Regions from separate parts of the Desulfuromonas thiophila genome, predicted to be linked through region 2. Evidence: riboswitches for the same ligand, from Rfam matches in the RefSeq annotation. Region 2 holds a riboswitch; the other holds the start of a gene.
The links. Region 2 has a riboswitch for thiamine pyrophosphate ahead of thiF (sulfur carrier protein ThiS adenylyltransferase ThiF). Riboswitches for the same ligand answer to the same signal wherever they lie in the genome.
Positions count from the first base shown of each region.

Region 1: it holds a riboswitch for thiamine pyrophosphate, as region 2 does, so the genes downstream of both, thiD (bifunctional hydroxymethylpyrimidine kinase/phosphomethylpyrimidine kinase) here and thiF (sulfur carrier protein ThiS adenylyltransferase ThiF) in region 2, are expected to answer to the same signal.

Region 1 covers NZ_FNAQ01000002.1:47,491-53,298, forward strand. Annotated here, with positions in the region: gene BLR80_RS02450 (DNA-deoxyinosine glycosylase) at 1-452, opposite strand, end outside; gene thiC (phosphomethylpyrimidine synthase ThiC) at 562-1,869, opposite strand; gene thiD (bifunctional hydroxymethylpyrimidine kinase/phosphomethylpyrimidine kinase) at 1,909-3,357, opposite strand; TPP riboswitch at 3,412-3,516, opposite strand; gene BLR80_RS02465 (putative bifunctional diguanylate cyclase/phosphodiesterase) at 3,871-5,808, shown strand, end outside.
Region 2 covers NZ_FNAQ01000006.1:14,391-20,198, forward strand. Annotated here, with positions in the region: gene dgt (dGTP triphosphohydrolase) at 1-438, opposite strand, end outside; gene thiE (thiamine phosphate synthase) at 435-1,079, opposite strand; gene thiH (2-iminoacetate synthase ThiH) at 1,079-2,200, opposite strand; gene BLR80_RS07015 (thiazole synthase) at 2,197-3,006, opposite strand; gene thiS (sulfur carrier protein ThiS) at 3,108-3,305, opposite strand; gene thiF (sulfur carrier protein ThiS adenylyltransferase ThiF) at 3,302-3,964, opposite strand; TPP riboswitch at 4,094-4,195, opposite strand; gene BLR80_RS07030 (hypothetical protein) at 4,400-4,714, shown strand; gene BLR80_RS07035 (MerR family transcriptional regulator) at 4,808-5,002, shown strand; gene lhgO (L-2-hydroxyglutarate oxidase) at 5,020-5,808, shown strand, end outside.

The DNA.
Region 1 (5,808 bases), on a different contig from region 2:
GGGGGCAGGTCCGGCCGGATCAGGCGTTCAAACAGCCGTTTTGCCGTGGCGCCATTGCACAGCACGCCGGTGATGCCGGGTTGGCTTGTCAGTAGCTCCGCCACGGCATTGGCCTGGGCCGATGCCATGACAATGGCCTGATCGCTGCTGCCCGGTCGTTGACAGCAGCGCAGTACATCCCACAGGGCGACGCTTGCCGTGGTGAGGGCAGCAAGGCGCTGCGGGTAGGGTTGCGTTGGATCGAATTGCAGAATGTCACCGAGCAGGCGCCAGAAGAGATTGCGTGGATGGGCATAGTATTGCCGTGCTTGCAACGAGGCCACGCCGGGCATGCTGCCGAGAATCAGCAGCCGCGGTTGTGGCGGCAGCAGCGGGGCGAAGCTGTGGAGCATGTCAGAGGGAGCTGGACGGGGCATGGCGATGGCTGGCGCGAAGTGATGCTGCACTGTCACCGGCAGCTGGCGCCCGTGGCGGCACCGCCGGCTTGGGGCGCAAGATCAGCGGCGCTTCTGGTGGGCAAAAGCGCCGCTGTGTTGTGATGACCGGGGCTGCGTTGGCGGATCAGCTGGCGCGTTTCTTCAGTTCGTCGCGGCGATCATCCATGACCTTGACGGCGCACAGATCACCGCACATGGTGCAGGCGCCGTGTTCGTCGGCGGCCTTGTTTTCACTGCGGCGGGTGCGGGCGCGGGCCGGGTCGAGGGCAAGTTCGAACTGCTTTTGCCAGTCGAGATCCTTGCGCGCCTGGGCCATGGCATGGTCACGATCGATGGCGCCGGGCACCTGCTTGACGATGTCGGCGGCATGGGCGGCGATCAGGCTGGCAATGACGCCTTCGTGAACGTCCTGCACGTTGGGCAGGCACAGGTGCTCACTGGGGGTGACATAGCACAGGAAGTCAGCGCCGGCCGAGGCGGCGATAGCGCCGCCGATGGCGCAGGCGATATGATCATAGCCGGCCGCCAGATCGGTGACCAGCGGCCCCAGCACATAAAAGGGCGCGCCGTGGCACAGGCGTTTTTGCAGCTGGATGTTGGCCTGGATCTGGTCGAGGGGCACATGGCCTGGGCCTTCGATCATGACCTGGATGCCGGCATCCCAGGCGCGCTGGGTCAGTTCGCCGAGAATCAGCAGCTCCTGCACCTGAGCGCGGTCGGTGGCGTCCTTCAGACAGCCGGGCCGGAAGCCGTCACCGAGGGAGAGGGTAGCATCATAGGGTTTGACCAGCTCAAGCAGGCGGTCGTAGTGTTCGTACAGCGGGTTTTCCGCATTGTTGAAGGTCATCCACTTGGCGGTAAAGGAGCCGCCGCGTGAAACCACCTCCATCAGGCGGCCTTCGCGATCCATCACCTCAAGGGTACGACGGGTAACACCGCAGTGGACGGTGATAAAGTCAACGCCATCGTCCAGGTGTTTTTTAATGCCGTCGAAGATCTCGTCAACGGTCATTTTGACCATGGCCTTTTTCTTTTTGGCCACGGTGTCGACGGCGGCCTGGTACAGTGGCACGCTGCCGATGCAGGCGTTGGTCTGGCCGATGATGGCGGCGCGGATTTCGTCGATCGGGCCGCCGGTGGACAGGTCCATGATGGCGTGGGCGCCGGCGGCAACGGCGACGCGGGCCTTTTCCATTTCCTTGTCGATGCTGGTGTCGTCCTTGCTGGTGCCGATGTTGGCGTTGACCTTGGTGCGCAGGCCCTGGCCGACGGCCAGCGGCAGGCCGTTGGTGTGCTTGACGTTGTGGCAGATGCAGACGGTGCCCTGGGCAACACGGGCCCGCAGGGTCTCGGCGTCGATGCCTTCGATTTCGGCGGCCTGGCGCAAGGTGTCGGTGATGATCCCCTGACGGGCGGCTTCCATGAGCGTCATGGTCGGTTTCCTCTCTTTCGGGCCTTTTGAGGTGGGCGGTTAGTCCAGCTGCGGCCGCAGGGCGGCGGCAGCCAGATAATGATTGACCGGGCCATGTCCCTGGCCGTAGCCGGGAGCGTGGCGGATGGCGGTTTCAATGAAGGTTTTGGTCAGACGCACGGCCTCGGCCAGGGCAAAACCGCGCGCCAGCAGGGTGGCCACGGCGGCGGCGGTGGTGCAGCCGGTACCGTGGGTATGGGCCGAATCGAGCCGTTCGCCCTGCAACAGCAGGGTGGTCGTTCCCTGACGCAACAGATCGACGGGTGCGCCGGCCAGATGACCGCCCTTGATCAGCACATGGCGGGCGCCGAGCTGCTGCAGGCGGATGGCGGCCTGTTCCATGGCGTCCACATTGGTGATGCCACGACCTGTAAGGGCTTCGGCTTCGGGCAGATTGGGTGTGAGCAAATAGGTTTGCGGCAGCAGTTGGCTGATCAGGGCCTCGATGGCGTCCTGTTGCAGCAGGCTGGCACCTCCCTTGGCGATCATGACCGGGTCGACGACGGTTAGACCGGCCTGGCCGCGCAGTTCCTCAGCAACGGTACGGATGATTTCGCTGTTCAGCAGCATGCCGGTTTTGATCACATCGGCGCCGAGATCATCAAGGACGGCGCGCAGTTGCTGCCGCACAAAGTTGGCCGGCACGGCATGAATGCCACTGACGCCGAGGGTGTTCTGGGCGGTCAGGGCGGTGATGACGCTGCTGGCATAGCCCCCCAGCAGGCTGATGGTCTTGATGTCGGCCTGAATGCCGGCGCCGCCGCCACTGTCGGAGCCGGCGATGGTGAGAACCCGGCCGCAGGGGACGGGTTGGCGCCGGTGAAACAGCAGGGCCATTTCGCGGGCGGCCAGATCGGGGCGTGGGTCGGCCATCAGGGCCGACACTACGGCGGCACCATCGGCACCGGCCGCGATGACGGCGGGTAGGCCGGCGGCATCGATGCCGCCAATGGCGACGAGGGGCAGATCGACGGCGGCGCGGATGGCGCGCAGGCCTTCAAGGCCGATGTGAACGGCGTCGTTCTTGGTACGGGTCGGATAGACGCTGCCGACGCCAAGGTAATTGGCGCCTTCAGCCACGGCGGCCTGGGCCTGTGCTACCGTGCGGCACGAACGGCCGATGAGGGCAGCCGGCCCGAGCGCGGCGCGGGCGACGGCGATGGCGCCGTCCTGCTGGCCGAGATGAACACCATCGGCCATGCAGGCGCGAGCCAATGCGATATTGTCATTGATGATCAGTTGGGCCTGATGATGGTGGCACAACTGGCGCAGGCGCTGGGCAATGGCGAGTTGCTCGTCGAAGGGCCGGGTTTTGTCGCGGTACTGCAGCTGGCGGACACCGCCGCGCAGGGCGAGTTGGCAGCATTCGAACAGTCGGGCACTGTCGCTGGCGTCGGTGATGAGATAGAGACCACCAATGGTGGCATTGGAGCGGGGCGTCGTTGTCATAAAAAAACCGCGGCCGGCAACGGGCGCGGTCGAGACAGACAGTCCCAAGGGGCTGTCTGGTTCTGGTCGCTTCCCTACGCCGGCATGATCCGGATCAGGTTCCAAGGGTCGTCCGTCGAGGACTCTCAGTGAATGAACTTCACTCCCCCAGCTTCATGTCCTACAGGTTGTGATTGCTGACTGTGCAGGTCAGCCTATGTCATCCGGCAGGTGCTGTCAACCGCCATTGTCGTTGGCCGGAAGGCCAAAAAGTGCTTTTTTGTTGCTAAATTGATGTTGTCCATTGGCTGGGCTGGACAGTTGAGGCCGCAGGCGGCTGGTGCCGGTGAGGGTTTTGTGGGGGGCTGGTCAGAATTTTGTTATGCGTTTTTGCTGGATTCCGCCGGGTGAAAAGCGCTAAAAGGATGATCTAAGTTGCCGACAGCATGAAAATTTTGTTTTTCGTGAAAAGCTCAGGGATGTGTGGGCAGGAGTTGACACAGCCGGCGGTCCGGCCGGGGGGAGTGGTGCGCGGTGGAATATGCCGATCTGGTGGAAAACAGTAACGATCTGATTCAGGTGGTGGGCTTTGACGGCCAACTGCTGTATGTCAATCAGATGTGGGTCGATACGCTGGGCTATCCGCGCGATGAAGCCTACCGCATGAACTTTTTCAATATTCTGCACCCCGATTGTCACTGTCGCTGTGGCGAACGGGTGGAGCGATTGCGTACCGGCGAGAGTGTGCCACGCTTCGAGGTGGAGTTCATCACCCGTACCGGCCAGAAGATCGTGGCCGAAGGCAGCATCTCCCTGTATCGCGAACAGGGTGAGGCGCGGGGTATTCAGGGGTTTTTCCGCGACATCACCCTGCGCAAGAAAACCGAGAATGCCTTGCGCGAGCGTGAGGAACAGCTGCGCACCATCTTTGAATCTTCCGTTGCCGGCATTGCCATGCTGGCGCCCGATGGCCGTTTTTTGCAGGCCAACCCCGCTTTCTGCAATTTTCTCGGTTACAGCGAGAATGAACTCAAGCAGATGAAGATAACCGATGTGACGCATCCCGACGATATTGAGGATACCCTGCGGCGGCGCCAGATTGCCCGGGCCAACCGCAGTCAGTCCATCGTCTGTGAGAAACGTTATCTGCGCAAGGACGGGTCGGTGTTCTGGGCGCAGTTGTCGTCGACCTGGTTTTTTGATCCCCAGGGCCAACCGCTCTACACCGTTCCGGTCATTCAGGATATTACCGCCCGCAAGCTGGCTGAGGAGCGGATTCGCGAGCTGGCTTATTACGATGGCCTGACCCGGCTGCCCAATCGCCAGCTGCTGCATGACCGGTTGGAACTGGCACTGGCCCAGGCGCGGCGGCATGATCGTCAGATGGCGTTGCTGTTTCTTGACCTTGACCGTTTCAAGGGTGTCAATGATACCCTCGGGCATGCCATTGGCGACCGCCTGTTGCAGATTGCCGCCGAGCGCCTGACCGCCTGTCTGCGCGACAACGATACCGTGGCGCGACTGGGTGGTGATGAATTTGTCATTCTGCTGGCGGATTTCAAAAGCAGTGACAATTTGCCCCATGTGGCCGGCAAGATTCTCAAGGCGCTGGCGCAGCCCTTTGATCTGGGGGTGCGCGAGGTTTATATCTCCACCAGTATTGGTATCGCGCTCTATCCCGATGATGCCGAGGATGCCGGTGAACTGTTGCGCCATGCCGACATGGCCATGTATGCCGCCAAGGAGGAGGGCGGCAACGGTTTCCGGTTCTATTCCAGTGAAATGAACGCTCGCGCGGTGGCGCGGATGGACCTGGAATCCAATCTGCGGCGGGCGTTGGACGAAAAGGAATTCTTTATCGAATATCAGCCGCAGATCGATCTGGTCAGCAACCGCATGGCTGGTCTCGAAGCTCTGGTGCGCTGGCGCCATCCGCAGCTGGGGGTCATTCCACCGGCGCAGTTTATTCCGCTGGCAGAGGAGACCAATCTGATCCTGCCGCTGGGTGAGTGGGTGATGGAGCAGGTGTTTTTGCAATGCTGTCGCTGGCACGCCAACGGCCTGGCCAACCGGCAGGTGCGGGTGGCCATCAATGTGTCGGGCCGGCAGTTCGATCAAGCCGATTTTGTTGAAATGGTCAAGCGGCTGTTGCAGCAGACCGGCGCCAAGGCCCATTGGTTCGAGTTTGAAATCACTGAGAACGTGTTGATGAAGGATGTTCAGCGCACCATCGCGACGTTGCGCCAGATCCGCGAGCTGGGCATTCATGTGGCCATTGATGATTTCGGCACCGGCTATTCCTCCCTCAGCTGTCTGAAACATCTGCCCCTCAATCGGTTGAAGATCGACAAGAGCTTCATTGCGGACATTCAGACCAATGCCGATGACCGTGCCATCGTTTCGGCGACGATTGCCATGGCCAAGCGTCTTGATCTGGAGGTGACGGCTGAGGGTGTCGAAACCGAGGGGCAG
Region 2 (5,808 bases):
GATCAGCGCTTGGTGGGCGTCGAGCCATTCGCGGATGGCGTATTCACCGGCATGGCTGAAGGGCGGGTTGCCGATATCGTGGACCAGACAGCCGACCTGGAGGATCTGCGGTACGTCATCGAAGCGTTCGGCCTGCGCCGGATGCTGCCGGCGCAGAAAAGCCTGCACCTTCTTGCCGAGGGAACGGCCGACGCTGCCGACTTCGATGGAATGGATCAGGCGGTTGTGAATGTGGTCGTTGGGTGCCAGCGGATGGACCTGGGTCTTGCGCGCCAGACGGCGGAAGGGCTCGCTGAACACCACCCGGTCATAGTCCGACTCAAAGGCGCTGCGTTCGGCGCTGCCCGGCGCTGGCGGGCTGGGGGGGCGCTGCTGGCCGGCACGTTTCTGCGACAGCAGCCGGGGCCACTGCAGGGCCTCGCTGGCGGGAGCGGTCATGGCACGGGCCTTTCCGGGTTGAAAGCGGCCTGCAGCTGGCGCGCGGCCTGCGCGGGGTCTGCGGCGGCCAGGATGGCGCGGATCAGGGCGATGCCACGGGCACCAGCAGCGCGCACAGCCGGTGCCCGTTCGCTCGTGATGCCGCCGAGGGCGAAAACCGGCAGTTTAACCGCCGCGCACAGGCCGTGCAAGGCGTCGAGGCCCTGGGGCGGACCGTAGGCGGCCTTGGACGGCGTGGCGTAGATGGGGCTGAAGCAGAGGAAATCGGCGCCCTCGGCCTCGGCTTGCAGCGCTCGCTCAAGGCTGTGGCAGGAAACGCCCAGCAGCCGTTCCGGCCCCAGCAGGCGCCGCGCCATGGCGACGGGCAGGGACTGCTCGGTCAGCTGCACGCCATCGGCGGCCACCGCCAAGGCGATGTCGATGCGGTCGTTGAGCAGCAGCCGGGCGCCGGCGGCTGCTGTCAGTTGGCGCAGTTCAAGGGCCAGGGCATAAAGCTCAGCGGTGGCCAGATCCTTCTCGCGCAGTTGAACGGCGCCGACCCCGCCGGCCAGGGCCGCTGTCACGGCTTCGGCCAGGCTGCGGCCGGCCGGCAGCTGGTGGCGGTCGCTGATCAGGTAGAGGTCGAAGTCGACAGTGGCCATCAGCTGGCGGCGTTCAAAAAGGCGCTGTCCCAGTCCTTCCACACGGCCTCGTAGCCGCGCGCGCGGATGGCCCGGCTCATGGCCGCCGGCGAACGGTCGTCGTCGATGGCGAATTGCTCGCTGTTGGCGCCCTTGCTGGCATGACCACCCGGTGCGGTGCAGGAACCGGCACTCATGTGGGTGATGCCCAGCGGCAGCAGGGCGTCGCGCAGGCGGGCGCTTTCGCGCGTTGACAGGAACAGGCCGGCATCGGGAATCAGCAGCCGCATGGCGCAGACCATTTGCACCAGCTCGGTGTCGCTGATGATGTGCAGCGGGGCGAAGCCGCCATCGGCCGGGCGGATACGCGGAAAGGAGATGCTGACCTGGCTGCGCCAGTAGCGCCGCGCCAGATACTGGGCATGCAGGCCGGTATAAAAGGCTTCGCTGGCGAAGTCGCCCAGCCCCAGCAGGGCGCCGATGCCGATGCGGCGCAGCCCGGCCTGGCCGGCCCGGTCCGGTGCTTCAAGGCGGTAGTGATAATCGCGTTTCTTGCCGAAGGGGTGCAGATCGGCATAGAGCTGCGGATCGTAGGTTTCCTGATACAGGGTCAGGCCATCGACGCCGGCGGCTACCATCTGGCGGTAGCCGTCGGTATCCATCGGGTAGACCTCGATGCTGATGGAGCTGAACAGCGGCTTGATGCGCTCGATGGCAGCCACCAGATAGCGGTTGTCGGCCAGCTTCTGGGCCTCGCCGGTCAGCAGCAGAATGTGACGGAAGCCGTAGTCGTTGATGATGCGGGCTTCGCGCTCGATCTCCTCCAGTGTCAACGTGGCGCGCGGGATCTTGTTGCAGGCGTTGAAGCCGCAGTATTTACAGCCATTGCTGCACTCGTTCGACAGATACATCGGCGTGTACAGATAGATGTTGTTGCCGAAGCGCTGCTGGGTCAGGCGGTGGGCCTTCTGCGCCAGCGGTTCGATATAATCTTGCGCCGCCGGCGACAGCAGCGCCTGCAGGTCGGCCAGCCCCAGGCGCTCGGCGGCCAGCGCCCGTTCGACATCGGCGGCCGTGCGGCTGGCTACCTGGTCGCGCACCTGTTCAAGGGGGTAACGGCGGATTTCGTCGCAGAAACTCATGACGCGCTCCCCAGAAAACCGGTCAGCGGGCTGGAAGCCTCGGCCCGCTGCTGTACCTTGCCCAGGCCGGCCAGATAGCCCTCGCGGCCGGCCTGTACCGCCTTGGCAAAGGCTGCCGCCATGCGCGGCGGGTCGCCGGCGACGGCCAGCGCGGTGTTGACCAGTACGGCGTCGGCGCCCATTTCCAGCGCCTCGGCGGCATGGGACGGTGCCCCCAAGCCGGCATCGACCACCACCGGCACGATGGCCTGCTCGATGATGATGGCGATGTTGTCGCGGGTGCGGATGCCCTTGTTGGTACCAATGGGCGCGCCCAGCGGCATGACCGTGGCAACGCCGGCTTCCTGCAGATGCTTGGCCAGCACCGGATCGGCATTGATGTAGGGCAGCACGATGAAACCCTCCTTCACCAGAACCTCGGCGGCCTTGAGGGTCTCGATGGGATCGGGCAGCAGATAGTAGGGATCGGGCGTCACCTCCAGCTTGACCCAGGGCTCGCAGCCGGCCGCACGCGCCAGCCGTGCCAGGCGGATGGCTTCCTCGGCGTCGCGGGCACCGCTGGTGTTGGGCAGCAGCAGGTATCTGTTGCGGTCGATGTGGTTGAGCAGGTCGTCCTGAGGACTGCCGATATCGACCCGCCGCAGCGCCACGGTGACGATGTCGCTGCCGGAGGCTTCCAGGGTGGCGGCCATGACGGCGTTGGAGGAAAATTTCCCCGTTCCGACCATCAGGCGCGAGCCGAAGGAGCGGCCGGCAATCACCAGGGGATCGCAGAGCGGTTGTTCGGTGGCGTTGTGCGGATTCATGAGACAAACCTTTCCGGCGCCGGTTGTGGCAACGGGCGCGCAGGAGACAAGAAAAAAGGATCAGGGGTGACGTGGCCGGGAATCAATCAGCGCACCGGTCCTTAGCCGCCACCGACGAAACGGACGATTTCGAGGCGGTCGCCTTCGGCCAGGCCGGTGGCGCTGTACTGGTCAGCACGGAGAATCCGGCCGTTGTGTTCGATGGCGACGCGGGCGGGGTCGATTTGCAGTTCTGCCAGCAGGGCGGCCAGATCGGTAGCCATGATGGCACGCGCGGCGCCGTTGATGGTCAGGTTCATGGTGAACAATCCTCCACGGGGTCGAGGCCCAGCAGCAGACGGACGACCGCCTGGGCCTGGTGATGGGCGGCAATGCCGACGCGGCTGGCATAGAGGCTGCCGCAGGTCTCGACGGCGCTGTGGCCGTCGCCGCACAGGTAGAAGTGGCCGAAGGGCCGCCGCGTGACGATCTGATTGGCCGGGCCGCAACCGGCCATGCCGGAGGCTCCTACCAGAGGTCGCTGGGGGCAGGCGGCCAGCCAGGTGCTGGTCAGGTCGGCTTTGGCGACCGGATCGTCGAAGGCCTCCACCAGAATGTCGACCGTGCCGAACAGCTCCAGCAGGTTGGCAGCTGAGACCCGCAGCGGCTGGGCGATGATGCGCACGCCGGGATGAATGCGTTGCAGATTGGCGCGCAGCGCTTCCACCTTGGGCAGGCCGATCTGGTCGATGAAATACTGCTGGCGCCCCAGATTGACCGCCTCGACCCGGTCGAAATCGGCCACGATCAGGGTGCCGATGCCCAGCCGCGCCAGGGCCGCCGCGATGACTGAACCCAACCCGCCGGCACCGGCCAGGCCAACGGTAGCACTTTTGAAGCGCTGCACGGCGCTGGCGCCATGGCGGGCAATCAGCAGCTGATCAAGTTCGCTGGCGCTGACGGACGACGCTGTGGACACGGGCAGGATTTCCTTGCAAGTAGAGGGTGCGGGGCGTTGCGACGAACAAGACCGGCGGGAGGGATCAAACGGAAACAGGCCGCGCATGCGACCTGTCGTGGGAAACGTAAGAGGCAACCGGAAGGTTCCGGTTTGTGTGCGCCGCTTCCCTACGCCGGTATGATCCGGATCAGGTTCAAAGGGTCGTCCTTTACAGGACTCTCAGTTGCGAAAACTCCCCCAGGGCATTCGTCTGTGCGGTCAAGACGTTAGCAGCCCCCCGGCGGGGCGTCAACCGATTTTATCGGCCGGTCGCAGCACTCGCGCCGCTTTTTGCCGGCTTCGGCCGATTGCGCATTGTCAGCGACAATGGCTTGGGCATACTATGGCGACCTGTTCCGTCATCAGCCAGAAGAGAACCCGCGGGGCCGGCCCGCGCAGGAAGGAGAGGATGTCATGAGTATTTCCGAACGCTACCGTCAGCTGGTCGACGAGGTGCGCACACTGCTGAGTCAGTTGCAGCAGGACGCCCCGGAGGAACAGGCGCTGACCGTGTTGCACAAGGCGGTGGCCACCTTGGCCGACCAGCACGAACGGGTGGGGGAGATCCCGCGGGCGCGCATTGATGCCGAACTGTCGCCGGTGCTGCTGACGGCCCACAACCTGTTCGATCGCAGCCGTCTGCTGCTGGAAAAAGACGATCAGGCGCCCGCCGCCGAGCGGGTGTGGGAGGTGCAGCGCAAGATCTATCGCTTGCTGAACGATCTGTAACCAAACGCGTGATAAACGGCTAGGGGCGATATCACGCATTCCGGTTTTGCCTGTCGGCGGGCTGGGTTGGCCCGCCCAACGAAGGAGGACGCCATGGCGCTGGGAAAAAGCTGGTATGAGGTGGATGCTGCCGCGGAACGTTACGGCATCGGCCGGGCGCAGCTGCTGTTCTGGGTGGAGGAAGGCCTGGTGCGCTGCGAACGCGAACAGGGCAGGGTGGTGCGGGTACAGATTGATGATGTGCGTTTGCAGGTGGAGCAGCGGCTGCAACAGGCTGCGCAGGATTGATGGACGCAGGAGGAACTATGGCGCGGCAAGTCGAGGAATTCTATGATGTCGCCGTCATTGGTGCCGGCATTGTCGGGGCTGCCACCGCGCGCGAGCTGACGCGTCAGGCGCCGGGCTGCCGCGTGCTGCTGCTGGAGAAGGAGGCCGGCGTCGCCCGCCACCAGACCGGCAACAACAGTGGCGTCATTCATTCGGGACTGTATTACCGGCCCGGTTCCCTCAAGGCGCGCAACTGTGCCGCCGGCCGCGACGCCCTTTATGCCTTCTGCGCCGAACAGGGCATCTGTCACGAGCGCTGCGGCAAGATCGTGGTCGCCACCAGCGAGGGCGAGCTGGCGGCGCTCGACGAGCTGCAGCGGCGTGGTGTCGCCAACGGCTTAAGTGGCATCGAACGGCTCGATGCGGCCGGCCTGCGGGCCCATGAGCCGGCGGTGGTTGGGATTGCCGGACTGTTTGTACCCCAGACCGGCATTGTCGACTTTGTCGCCGTGACCGAGGCGCTGGTGCGCCAGCTGCGGGGTGCTGGCGGCCGCCTGCAGACCGACGCCGAGGTGCGGCGGGTCAGGCGCACGGCGGCGGGTTTTGACCTGACCACCACGGCGGGCTGTTTCCGGGCGCGTTTTGTGGTCAATTGTGGCGGTCTGCAGTCGGACCGGCTGGCGCGGCTGTGTGGTGTTGAGCCGGGTCTGCGTATTGTGCCCTTTCGTGGCGAATACGCCGTGCTGCGGCCCGAGCGGCGTTCACTGGTGCGTCACCTGATCTACCCGGTACCCGATCCGGCCTTCCCCTTTCTCGGGGTGCACTAT